2 regions of the Bacillus sp. NPDC093026 genome follow, and region 2 is predicted to be linked to the other one. Evidence: riboswitches for the same ligand, from Rfam matches in the RefSeq annotation. Region 2 holds a riboswitch; the other holds the start of a gene.
The links. Region 2 has a riboswitch for glycine ahead of gcvT (glycine cleavage system aminomethyltransferase GcvT). Riboswitches for the same ligand answer to the same signal wherever they lie in the genome.
Positions count from the first base shown of each region.

Region 1: linked by a shared signal. The riboswitch ahead of ACIQCE_RS05300 (amino acid permease) and the one ahead of gcvT (glycine cleavage system aminomethyltransferase GcvT) in region 2 are both predicted to bind glycine.

Region 1 is NZ_JBIVPN010000002.1:78,123-84,520, forward strand. It holds gene ACIQCE_RS05290 (MFS transporter) at 1-176, opposite strand, end outside; gene ACIQCE_RS05295 (LacI family DNA-binding transcriptional regulator) at 559-1,578, opposite strand; glycine riboswitch at 1,866-1,945, shown strand; gene ACIQCE_RS05300 (amino acid permease) at 2,105-3,451, shown strand; gene ACIQCE_RS16370 (hypothetical protein) at 3,481-3,738, opposite strand; partial or broken gene ACIQCE_RS05305 (helix-turn-helix transcriptional regulator) at 4,082-4,308, opposite strand; gene ACIQCE_RS05310 (NUDIX hydrolase) at 4,457-5,080, shown strand; partial or broken gene ACIQCE_RS05315 (PadR family transcriptional regulator) at 5,106-5,339, opposite strand; gene ACIQCE_RS05320 (response regulator aspartate phosphatase) at 5,792-6,398, opposite strand, start outside.
Region 2 is NZ_JBIVPN010000003.1:96,926-103,323, reverse strand. It holds gene gcvPB (aminomethyl-transferring glycine dehydrogenase subunit GcvPB) at 1-1,425, opposite strand, end outside; gene gcvPA (aminomethyl-transferring glycine dehydrogenase subunit GcvPA) at 1,418-2,764, opposite strand; gene gcvT (glycine cleavage system aminomethyltransferase GcvT) at 2,781-3,878, opposite strand; glycine riboswitch at 3,979-4,072, opposite strand; glycine riboswitch at 4,076-4,183, opposite strand; gene ACIQCE_RS09495 (DEAD/DEAH box helicase) at 4,433-6,103, shown strand; gene ACIQCE_RS09490 (YqhG family protein) at 6,118-6,398, shown strand, end outside.

The DNA of each region.
Region 1 (6,398 bases), on a different contig from region 2:
AGAGCAATCAATTTCCCGATTCCAATCGCCGATACAAGCAGGCTGATTTTTTGAATATCAACATGATAGCGTTCTGATAAACTTTCCATATTTGATGCCACAATAATATTGATCATACCTAGCATGAAGTAGTTTAAATACATACCAAGCGACGATTTAATATAAGAATTCTTCATGTTCCCACTCCTATATTTGAAACCCCTTCAGGGTCAAATTCATTTGTATACCCTTTGTCATTTCCTTAATGATAGGTAAGCCCGTCACAACACCCCTTATGTGATGAATGAAAAATTGATGAATATCCATTGCGATGTTCTAATAAGTATATCGTTATACTAAAAATAAAAATAATAACAATGAATATGAAAAGATGGAGATGATTAACTTGATCAGGGTCAGCCATCTACATAAAGTTTATATGAAAAATAGGTATAACGATATACCGAAAGAAGCAATGAGATTAATATACTCCTGCGTTGAAAATGTGTCAAGTTTATGACTTTGTGATTTAACTTGTTCAATGAAAAAAGGAGAATTGATCAGCAATTCTCCTTATCGTCAGGAAGTAGATGTCTCTCTAATATGAAGTTGTGGCTTTAGGATTAATCGTTGTAACTCTTCATCTTGTTCGTTCATTTTGTTGTATAAAAGCTGAGCGGCTTTTACCCCGATGGATTTTGGAAATGACGAGACGGTCGTAAGTGGCGGGTGATACATCTCTGCTTCAGGGATATTGTCAAAGCCAACGACATCTATATCTTCACCTGGTTTCATTCCACGTGATGTAAGTTCCTGAATGACACCGAAAGCAACTAAGTCACTGAAGCAAAAAATAGCAGTTGGCGGCTCGGGCTGATCCAGCACTTCTCCAAGTGATATCTTCCCGCCTTCACGAGTAGGCTCGATGTCAATAATGAGAGAGTCGTCGATGTCAAGTTGAGCCTCATCATGGGCTCTTTGAAAGCCTTTCATTCGCTCAATCCAAGTGGATGAGGACTTGATTCCGCCTAAAAAGGCAATGCGTGTATGCCCTTTTTGGAGTAGGTGGTGTACCGCCATCCAAGCGCCTTGTTCATAATCTACTCCGACATAGTCACAATGAACTTCAGCCAGTTCACGGTTGGCAAGTACCTTTGGAATTCGGATATGATTTAACTGCTTCACAGTTCGAGTAGAGCTCTTCGAGGCAGGATTTAAGATGATTCCCCCGACCCGATGCTCCACCATTGTGGAAATGAGCCGTTCCTGCTTATCGACACTGTCAAAGGTTGTACCGAGTAAAACGGTATATCCAAGTGATTCAAGAGTCGTTTGAACCCCTATTAAAAATTCAGAGATGAAAGTGTTTGAAATGTCAGTAACAATGACACCCACTATATTAGAGCTTTTTGATCGCATGTTTGCAGCGACACGGTCATATACGTAGCCTAGTTCCTCCATGGATTGAAGAACTTTTTTTCGAGTGGCTTCAGAGATTCTTGGGTTATTCCGAACAACAAGAGAGGCTGTTGAAGTCGAGACACCAGCATGTCTGGCGACTTCCTGTAATGTGACGCGCTCTTTGTTCAATTTTTTCATTTGAATTCACCAACTTCAATGGATTGCTTGCATTTTTGGTTCATTATCTAGACATAATGATGGATCTATTGTCAAACGGTACGAGTATTCTTTGATATATTATACCTTAATTAGGAGACATTGATGAAGTGAAGTCATATGCTTTGTAAGGGCTCCGGATGAATGATCTTATAAAAAGATTACCATTGACAGCTTTCTTTTAGAGGCGTAAAATATAAAATTATTCAGAAATAGAAACATTTAAAGTAAATATGAAAGCTATGATTGCTGTGGGTCACACTATGGCAGGAGCAGCTTCTGGAGAGACCGCATGCATGTGCGGCGCCGAAGGGTTCACAATCTCAGGCAAAAGGACAGAAGAGTACGGAATATTGTATTTGTGATGCATGGATGATGTCATGTATTGCTTTTCTCTATTTTGCTATTCTTATGACCATGAGATTGGAGCGCATCCAATCTTTTTTTTTATGGGGTTTTTTACAGTTTATTATTTCAATATAAGATCGTGTGTAGGAGGGCGTTGAAGTTGGCACAACAAGAGTTAAAACGAAATTTATCAAATCGACATGTACAATTAATTGCAATCGGTGGAACAATCGGGACAGGATTATTTTTAGGTTCAGGTAAGGCGATTCAATTGGCCGGCCCATCCATTATTTTTGCCTATTTGATTGTAGGGATGGCCATCTTTTTTGTCATGAGGGCACTTGGGGAATTACTTTTATCCAAGGCAGGCTATCAATCTTTAACCGATATAGCGGAGGATTATCTTGGTCCATGGGCTTCCTTTGTGACAGGGTGGACATACTGGTTCTGTTGGATTATGACAGCGATGGCGGATGTGATTGCTGTCGGTGTTTATGTGCAGTATTGGTTTAACATTCCCCAATGGATTCCTGCATTCATTTGTTTGCTGATTTTACTGGGATTTAATTTATTGACGGTGAAGCTTTTTGGAGAAATGGAATTTTGGTTTGCATTAATTAAAGTAATGACAATTCTATTGTTAATCAGCGTTGGGATTGTGTTATTAATCATTGGTTTTCAAACAAATGCTGGACCTGTGACTGTCATAAACCTTTGGTCACATGGCGGGCTGTTTCCAAATGGCATAACTGGTTTCTTATTGTCATTCCAGATGGTGGTCTTTGCCTATGTGGGAGTGGAGCTTGTCGGGGTTTCCGCAGCAGAAACAGCGAATCCACACAAAAATATTCCGTCAGCCATTAATAAGATTCCATTGAGAATTTTATTTTTCTATGTTGGCGCAATCTTTGTTTTATTATGTATCAATTCATGGATAGAGCTGAATGCATCAGAAAGCCCATTTGTCAAAACCTTTGGACTTATTGGCATTCCAGTAGCAGCAGGGCTCATTAATTTTGTCGTACTCACCTCTGCGGCTTCAGCTTGTAATAGCGGTATGTTTTCTACGAGCCGAATTTTGTATCATTTAAGTCATCAAAAGCAAGGGCCATCTTTATTTGGTCGATTGAATCATCACGCAGTTCCAAGCAATGCATTATTTGTCTCAACCCTCGTTGTCTCTGTCGGGGCTCTTTTAAGCAAGTTGATTCCAGAACAAGCCTTTGGGGTTGTAACGACGATCAGCGCAATTTGTTTCATTTGGGTTTGGAGTATTATTTTAATTTGTCATCTTAAATATAAAAAAACACGTCCACAGCTTCACGCCGCATCTACCTTTAAAGCACCATTCACACCATTTGTGAATATATGTGTTCTTGTGCTATTTGCAGCGATTCTCTTAATCATGCTATTTGCTGACGCCACACGACCAGCTCTGCTATTGACGCCCATATGGTTTGCATTCTTATTTTTAATGTATGCATGGAAGAAACGTTGTGCTTCATGACATAGTTGATAAAAAAGCACAGCCTTTTCCTAAATAAAGGCTATCCTTTTCGAAAATGAACGCTTTCTAATTTTAAGTAAGTATTGCGCATTTAGTATGATGAGGACGAGCCTAGTAACCATGATCGAAAAGAGCTGAGAAGGGTTCGCTCCAATTGAATACACAATGAGAATTAACACGGCATTGGTCAAAAGATTATTCATCGCTTGATATGTGGAAAAAAATTCTTCAAGCATCACATGCCTTTTGCCTTCATCAGAAAATGGCGAGTCATTTTCTGGCATCATCTTTGTCTGATACACTTGGTAGTTTTCGATTAGGATAGACTAATTTCAGCACAAACAAATGAGGTGATGATAAATAGAAGGGTGAGCCATCATTCTTGTTGAGTAATGATCGAGATACCGATGTGACTGTATTTGCTAACGTCAAATCACTAAATGTTTAATATTGCTTCGCTTCAAGTTCATCTTTCTCATCACCAGAAAGTGAGAGAGATACTTTTTTTCAAACGTGAAATAGCCAAGAGGTAGTATTTGATGAGAATAAAAGTCATACCGGCGATAACAAGGGTTGATTCAAATGCAATATCCAGAAGAAGTGCCATCTCTAATTTGGCTGCTAACAAACCTAATAGCATTTTGAATATGAATATAGCTTTACTGTGATTTCGTCCTTCTCGAATAGAAAAATATGTTCAATGGGTTCCTGAAAAATACGTGAAAGTTTAACAGCAAGCAAGAGAGACGGCATTAATTCGTTTCGTTCCATTAAGCTAATCGTCTGACGAGAAACCTTTGCACGCTTTGCAAGCTCAGTTCATCTCGTGCACGCAACTCTTTTAGTCGAGTTTTCATCATGTCACCTCAAATTTTGATCTGAATCTGTTTTGCTTGTAAAGTATCATATTTTTTTTGACAATTAATTGTCAAAAAGAGCATCTTTATTCAAAAGGTGAACAATGATACGCTAAAGGAAAAGAGATACAGGAATCAGGTGATGCTCGTGTTCATTGATCAATTAAAGAATGGTTTACAACAAATACAGCCGCTGTTTATTGGAGAAGAGACGGCATTTAAAGCGGCAGTCCTTGTTCCATTGTTGCAATTGGACGGAGAATGGCATATTTTATTTGAAGTACGCTCGTTGACCATGAGGAAACAGCCCGGTGATATTAGCTTTCCAGGCGGTAAACTCGACAACAGTGAAACAGCACTGGAAGCTGTATTGCGCGAAACCCATGAAGAACTAGGCATTTCGCCTGAATCAGTCGAGATCCTTGGTCAGCTCAGCCCTTACATTGCTTCTCCATCCTTCGTGGTCTATCCATATGTCGGCGTCATCGATGAACAGAAAGTCAAACATTCTTTCAATCAAGAGGAAGTGGATGAGACTTTTACAGTGCCAGTAAAATGGCTATGCCAATATGAGCCGTATTTACATTTTGTGTCTGTACAGCCAACTCCATCTGAAGATTTTCCCTTTGAAAAGATCATGAATGGTGAAAAATACTGTTGGGGGAGTCGTGCCATTGAGGAGTGGTTTTATGATTATGAAAACTACACCATTTGGGGCTTAACTGCACGCATATTAAAGCATTTTGTCGGCTTAGTGAAAACAAATTCCTAGAATAGAGACACTGAAGGTGTCTAGACCTTTTGGTCAGGACATTTTCGTGCTTATCGGACCGCCCTGATGTAGAAACAGGTGCCACCTCAGCCAGATCGTCCTGCACAATTAGTTTTAATGTAGGATAGATTTGACCATAACTAATTTTCCAAAAATGGTGTAAGCTCTTATCAATTAATTGCTTAATTTCATACCCTGACTTACTTTCTGTCGTTAAAATACCTAAAATCGCGTAAGTCGTATCGTTGTATTTTTTCATTGTGAACACACCTATCTAAAAGATATACATTTAGATATATAAAATCATTAAAAAGCAAGAAAATGATACACGATAGCTTTATATTTTAAATAGGAGATAAACTATAAATGTTTATATTGCGTATCAATTTCATAAAAAGTTGAAGGGTGCATAGATGAAATTGAGGAATATTTATATGTTGTTCTCATGGTTGGTCTGGGAAGCTGGGGAGGAATCAGAGCATCGGCTCAAATATTAATGTTGCTTCCATTGACAAAAATCAATCCAATGCGATAAATTCTTTCTAAATGATGAACTAACTTATCTAGCGGTACATATGCACCGCCTCATGTCTTATTATCAAGAATTAAAGTTAAAATTGGAACCACTTGCCGGTGTGACTAGGCGAGTGGTTCTTTGTATCGAATACAGTTTTCAATTACGTGCCGATTGGTCGTTCTGTTACATCATAATCAGTATGGCTTGTCAGGTTGATAAACTCTGTTTGTCCGAAAACGACGAGCATTACAGTAAAAATCAGTAACCTCATTTTTTTCATCAGAATTCCTCCAGTAATGAGTGTTATGTTCAATTTGATAGGCTTCCTTTAAAAAAAGATAAGCCTCTTGAATTGAACCCAATTCTTCAAAATGTTTTGCGGCAAGTGCACTCAACTCACGAACACCTTCAACATCTTTTAATTCTTTTAGTATGCTGATTTCATTGAAACAGGTTTGGGCTTTTTTCGTTAGGTCTTCGGTGAAATATAGATGATAGAGCAAATTCATTTTTGCTGTATAGATGGGGTTTTTCTCCGTTTCATGTTTTTGTTTGACCAATTCGTAATAATAAAGAGCCTGCGTTCGTTCATTGATATAAAGAAGCTCTTTTATTAACATAAACATGGAATGAAGGAAGTAACATGATGATAGGTAGTCATCATCACTAAGTGCTTTTTCTAAGGAGTGAATACATTTTTGTGAATCACCTGTTTCGGCATAAAGAATGCTGATGTTATGGTAAAGCTGTGATTTCAGAAAATGATCGTTTAGACTTTTTGCGATGTTTAATGCTTGTTTG
Region 2 (6,398 bases):
AGCCTTTGTTTCGTCCATTCGTTTGACAACCGTTGTATGCGGTGCTTCCTGAACCACTTCTGGATTCTCTTCTGCTTCTTTTGCAATTTGAATCATTGCTTCAATGAAGGCATCTAGTGTTTCTTTTGATTCTGTTTCAGTTGGTTCAATCATGATACATTCCTCTACATTGAGCGGGAAGTAGATCGTTGGCGGATGATAGCCAAAATCAAGTAAACGTTTGGCAATATCAAGCGTCCGAACGCCTAATTTCTTCTGACGTTTTCCTGAAAGGACAAATTCATGCTTACAATGACGATCAAATGGCAAATCATAATGAGCACATAAACGGCGCATCATATAGTTCGCATTTAACACCGCATGATCCGTTACAGCCTTCAGTCCATCAGGACCCATAGAGCGAATGTACGCATATGCCCTGACGTTAATGCCAAAGTTGCCATAGAACGGCTTCACCCGTCCAATTGATTCTGGACAATTGTAATCAAATAGAAAACGCCCTTCCTTCTTCACAAGCACTGGCTTTGGCAAGTAAGGAATCAAGTCCTTTTTCACTCCGACTGGACCTGATCCAGGACCTCCGCCTCCGTGGGGACCTGTAAAGGTTTTATGAAGGTTTAAGTGAACGACATCAAATCCCATATCCCCCGGTCTTGCGCGGCTTAAAACAGCATTTAAGTTGGCACCGTCATAGTAGAGCTTTCCGCCCGCTCCATGCACAATTTCTGCCATTTCTAATATATTTTCTTCGAATAATCCAAGCGTATTGGGGTTTGTGAGCATAAGAGCTGCTGTTTCATCATTGACAACGCGCTTTAAATCCTCTAAATCAACGAGACCATTTTCATCAGATGAGACTGTAATCGTCTCAAATCCAGCCACTGTAGCAGATGCAGGATTCGTTCCATGAGCAGAATCAGGAACAATGACTTTTGTCCGTTTATGATCACCTCGTGCTTCGTGGTATGCACGAATCATCATAAGCCCCGTCCATTCACCATGCGCTCCTGCAGCAGGCTGCAGCGTCACTGCATCCATCCCAGTAATTTCTTCAAGATGCTCACCAAGGTCATAGAGTAATTCTAATGCCCCTTGCACAGTGTCTGCATCTTGAAGTGGATGAACATGCGCAAAGCCGGCAAAGCGTGCGACTTTTTCGTTAATCTTTGGATTGTATTTCATCGTACAAGAGCCAAGAGGATAAAATCCGGAATCGACCCCGTGATTACGTCTTGAAAGTGCTGTGTAATGACGCATAATATCAAGTTCAGATACTTCAGGAAGCTCAGCATCCTCTTGACGGATATAGGTGTCATCAAACAAAGCTGGGAGCTCCTGCACAGGTACGTCTAGCTTAGGCAGACTATAACCAATTCTTCCTTCTTTGGACACTTCAAAAATAAGCGGCTGGTCTTGTTTACTCATGACGATCCCCCAATTCTTTGATGAACGTATCAATCTCTTCTTTTGTTCTTAGCTCTGTCACTGCAACAAGCATGTGCTGCTGAAACTGTGGATAGTCTAGGCCTAAGTCATAGCCTCCAATGATCCCTTTTTCAAGCAATCTTCTATTTGCTTCTTTCACAGGCTCTTTTAGCTTGATTACAAATTCATTAAAAATGGCTCCATCTACATCAGCCTGTAAGCCGTATTTTTCTGCCTGCGCTTTGGCATAATGGGCTTTTTGCACGTTTTGATACGCAATTTCTTTAATACCTGTTTTGCCAAGCGCCGTCATGGCAACAGAAGCTGCTAACGCATTTAATGCCTGATTGGAACAAATATTTGATGTCGCTTTATCTCTTCTAATGTGCTGTTCACGTGCTTGAAGTGTCAGCACAAATCCGCGAACACCATTTTCATCCTCTGTTTGCCCGACCAAACGGCCTGGGACTTTGCGCATTAATTTTTTAGTGACGGCGAAATAACCGCAATGAGGTCCGCCAAATGCAGCTGGAATCCCAAATGGCTGTGCATCACCGACGACAATATCTGCCCCAAGTTTTCCCGGAGGCGTCAGTAAACCAAGTGCAAGCGGATTACTCGATACGATGAATAAACTTTTTCCTTTATGCGCAATCGGTTCAATGTCTTTCAGTGGTTCTACCACACCGAAAAAGTTTGGATATTGCACAAGTACCGCCGCTGTCTCCTCGCAAACAGCCTCTTCTAATGCGGCGAAGTCAGTCTGCCCTTTTACAGCAGGCACTTCGACCACGTCGATATGCTGCCCTTTTGCATATGTTTTCAAAACAGCTCTTGATTCAGGATGAACGGTCTCAGAGACAACGATTTTTTTCTTTCTTGTATGTCCAGCCGCCAGCATTGCCGCTTCAGCTAATGCCGTTCCGCCATCATACATGGAGGAGTTGGCAAGATCCATTCCAGTGAGTTCGGCGATCATTGTTTGAAACTCAAAGATGGCCTGCAATTCACCTTGAGAAATCTCCGGCTGATATGGCGTATACGCTGTATAAAATTCAGAACGTGAGATCACATGATCCACTATGACGGGCTGATAATGATCATACACACCAGCACCAAGAAAAGATGCATACGACACGGTATCCTTGTTCTTTGCAGCAAGACGAGATAACTCCCTCTCAAGTTCTGTCTCAGATGCTGCCTGTCTAATGTTGTATGATCCTTTAAATCTCACCTTTTCTGGGATATCTGAAAAAAGCTCGTCAATCGACTGGACGCCGATGACATCCAGCATTTCTTTTTGATCTTGCTCTGTTTGCGGCAAATACCTGTGCTTCATCCTCTATTCCCCCTCGTTATTTGGCTCTTTTATAAAATGGTGTTGCGACGATTTTTGCTTTCAAACGCTTTTTACGAATTTGCACTTCAACTTCTTTCCCAAGCTGAGCAAAGGATGTTTGAATCAAGGCAAGTCCTACATTTTTCTTTAAGGTTGGAGATTGTGTGCCCGTTGTCACAAAACCAATTTGTTCGTCTCCTGAAAAGACCGGATAGTCTGTCCGCGGAATTCCTTTATCTATCATTTCGATCCCGACAAGCTTTCGCTTCGTTCCCTCTTCTTTTTGCTTTTTGAGCACGTCTTTCCCGATAAAATCTGTTTCTTTATCTATTTTCACAGCAAAACCAATCCCGCCTTCTAAAGGAGAAATTTCCTTTGTCAACTCTTGACCATAAAGAGGCAGCTTCGCTTCAAATCTTAAGGTGTCACGTGCACCGAGCCCGCACGGTATTAACCCTTTAGGATGGCCCGCTTCTAATAAAGCCGACCAAATGTGAACTGCATCTTCTGACTGGCAGTAGATTTCAAAGCCGTCTTCTCCTGTGTAGCCAGTTCTTGAGACAAGCACTTTTTTGTTAGCAACTGTCGCTTGTAATTGAAACGTAAATGGTTTCAATGATGTCACACTTTCATCTGAAACTTCCTTAATAATGTCAGCAGCAAGAGGCCCCTGCAATGCTAACAAGGCGATTTGATCAGAGACGTTTTGAATAGACACGTCACTTTCATTCTGGTGTTTCAACAACCAGTCAACATCTTTTTCAATATTTGATGCATTAATAACAAGCAAATAGTTGTTTTTTTCTTTTTGATAGACGAGCAGGTCATCCACCGTCCCGCCATTTTCATAACACATAGCTGTATACAGTGCCTTGCCGTCTGTCAGTTTAGACAAATCATTGGTTAATAATCTTTGTAAAAAATGAAAAGCATCATTCCCTTTTACTTCAACCTCTCCCATGTGAGAGACATCAAAAAGCCCTGCTTTTGTTCTGACAGCTTCATGTTCTTCTTTAATGGAAGAAAATTGGACAGGTAATTCCCAGCCCCCGAAGTCAATGGTCTTTGCGCCAAACATTTCATACACATGAAAAAGCGGTGTTCGTTTCAACATCAATCGTTTCCCCCTTTTTTTACAGTGCGAAACACAAGCTGAATTTTCAGAAAAATTACAGCAAAAAAGGACAGAGAGCTCCCTTTTATCAAAAAGAAGTCTCTGTCCTTGCACCTGAAAGTTTACAGCACAGCATCATTGTGCGTTTTCCCCTTTGGTGGTTTGCTAAAGCAATGAGCAAACACTCTCCAGAGTTGCGTCCGGTAAGAGTACTTTTGCCTGAGAGATTCACTGAACCATTTCAGCTTGCTCCTTCGGCGCCTGCCAGTGCTGAATAACCGCCAAGTCTCTCCCCATACCATCATCCGCTCATATTCTTCATATTAATTGGACATACTATCAAAATGAGTGACTGATTTTCTAGATCACTTAACAACATCCTACCATTAGAAACGGATAGAGAGCAATATAAAAATCATTAACATTTTTAAAATAATTATTCACTATCGTTCGCTTTTATCGTTATATGCAGACTTTTAAAGTCCTCTTAAAAAATGAAGCGTTTAAAAACAGAACAATTTCTTCATTACTTGATAGAAAGGTAGGCATTTACATTGAATATTCAAACGATTTTTGACCAAGAATGGACAAATGAATTTCAACATCGTCTTGCAAATGACGGTCCCTGGGCGAACTGGGACATGTATCGGTTGGCTGCGCAAGTTCAAAAAGTCACTGCGATTGACTCGTTCGAGGGCTTGCAGGCACCTGCACATCTGCCCGCCTTCACCCCTTTAAAGCACCAGCTTGAAGTAGCTAGAAGAGTTGTAGAAGAAATGAACGGAAAAGCCATTTTAGCAGATGAAGTTGGACTTGGAAAAACTGTTGAAGCAGGACTAATTATAAAAGAATATATGATTCGAGGGCTTGCCAAGAAAATTCTCATTCTCGTACCCGCTTCTCTTGTTTCTCAATGGGTACAAGAGCTTCGGACGAAATTTTATATTGATGCTGTCGAACAGAAAAAAAGCTATGTCTGGGAGCAATGTGACGTCGTTGTTTCTTCGATTGATACAGCGAAAAGAGAGCCGCATCGCAATACGATTTTATCAATCGCCTACGATATGGTCATTATCGATGAAGCACATAAGTTGAAAAACAACAAAACGAAAAATTATGAGTTTGTGAGAAATTTAAACAAGAAATTCTGCCTTCTGCTGACAGCCACGCCAATCCATAATCGAATTGGAGAAATTTTTAATCTTGTATCCCTTCTGAAGCCTGGTCATCTAGGAAATGAACACCAATTTAAAGATGTATTTGCAAAAAAAGACTTGCAGCTTGAAGATCATGATCGGTTAAAACAGCTAGTCAATAAAGTGATGATTCGTAACCGAAGACAGGACACGGGCATCGAGTGGTCAAAGCGGCATGTCAAGACGATTTCCATTGATTTCTCCCCAACAGAGCAAGCGTTATACGATGAAATTTGCAAGCTGAAAGAGAACCCGTCTTATACGAAACACATGTTTTCCATTATGACCTTGGAACGAGAATGTTGCTCAAGCCGTGAGGCCGTCTATATGACGATTAAAAAAATGCAGGAAGAAGAAAAACACATTCTAGGATCTTCTGCCATGGCGCAAATCATGGAGAAAATCAACCAAGTCGAGCAAAACTCAAAAGCACTAGAAGTGGTAAAACTCATTCAGCAGCTTAATGAGAAGGTCATTATCTTTACTGAATACCGCGCTACACAAATTTATTTACAATGGTTTCTGCAACAAAATGGGATCAGCTCTGTTCCTTTTAGAGGTGGTTTTAAACGGAGTAAGAAAGACTGGATGAAAGATTTATTTAGAGAGCGTGCTCAAGTATTAATTGCGACAGAAGCAGGCGGTGAGGGAATCAACCTTCAGTTTTGTAACCAGATCATCAATTATGATCTCCCATGGAACCCTATGCGCTTAGAACAGCGAATTGGGCGTATCCACCGCCTTGGGCAAAAGCGAGATGTCCACATTTATAATATGGCAACGAATGGAACAGTCGAGGAGCATATTTTGAAGCTTCTTTATGAAAAAATCCAACTGTTTGAAAACGTCATTGGAGATTTAGACGATATTTTAACACGTATTGATATTAAAGAGGCAGAAACGGAACTTCATCACATTTTATATCAAGCCCAATCTGACGGGGACATGAAAAAGAAATTAAGCCAATTTGCTTCCTACTTATCAAAAGTACAAACCCCGCTTTTGGAAAAAAGACAACAAGGCTCATAAAGGAGAGTTAATCTATGAAGCAGCATGACATTCACGCATTTCTTCTACGTTTTTTTCAGGCGAATCAATGTGACATTCTCGAAGAAAGTGCAGGCCATCTCACCGTACAGCTAACTGTTGAAATGGATAAAATGATCATGAACCGCCCTTTTTATTGGCATTGGCTCGAAAAAACAGGCGGTGTGCCTGAGCCGCGTCAATTGACACTTATCACAGATCAGCAGAAAGCAGGCAACACGATCGAAGGTGAATTTATTCATTTCGGCTCCCCTCGCTTGTTTCAAATTTTCGAGGC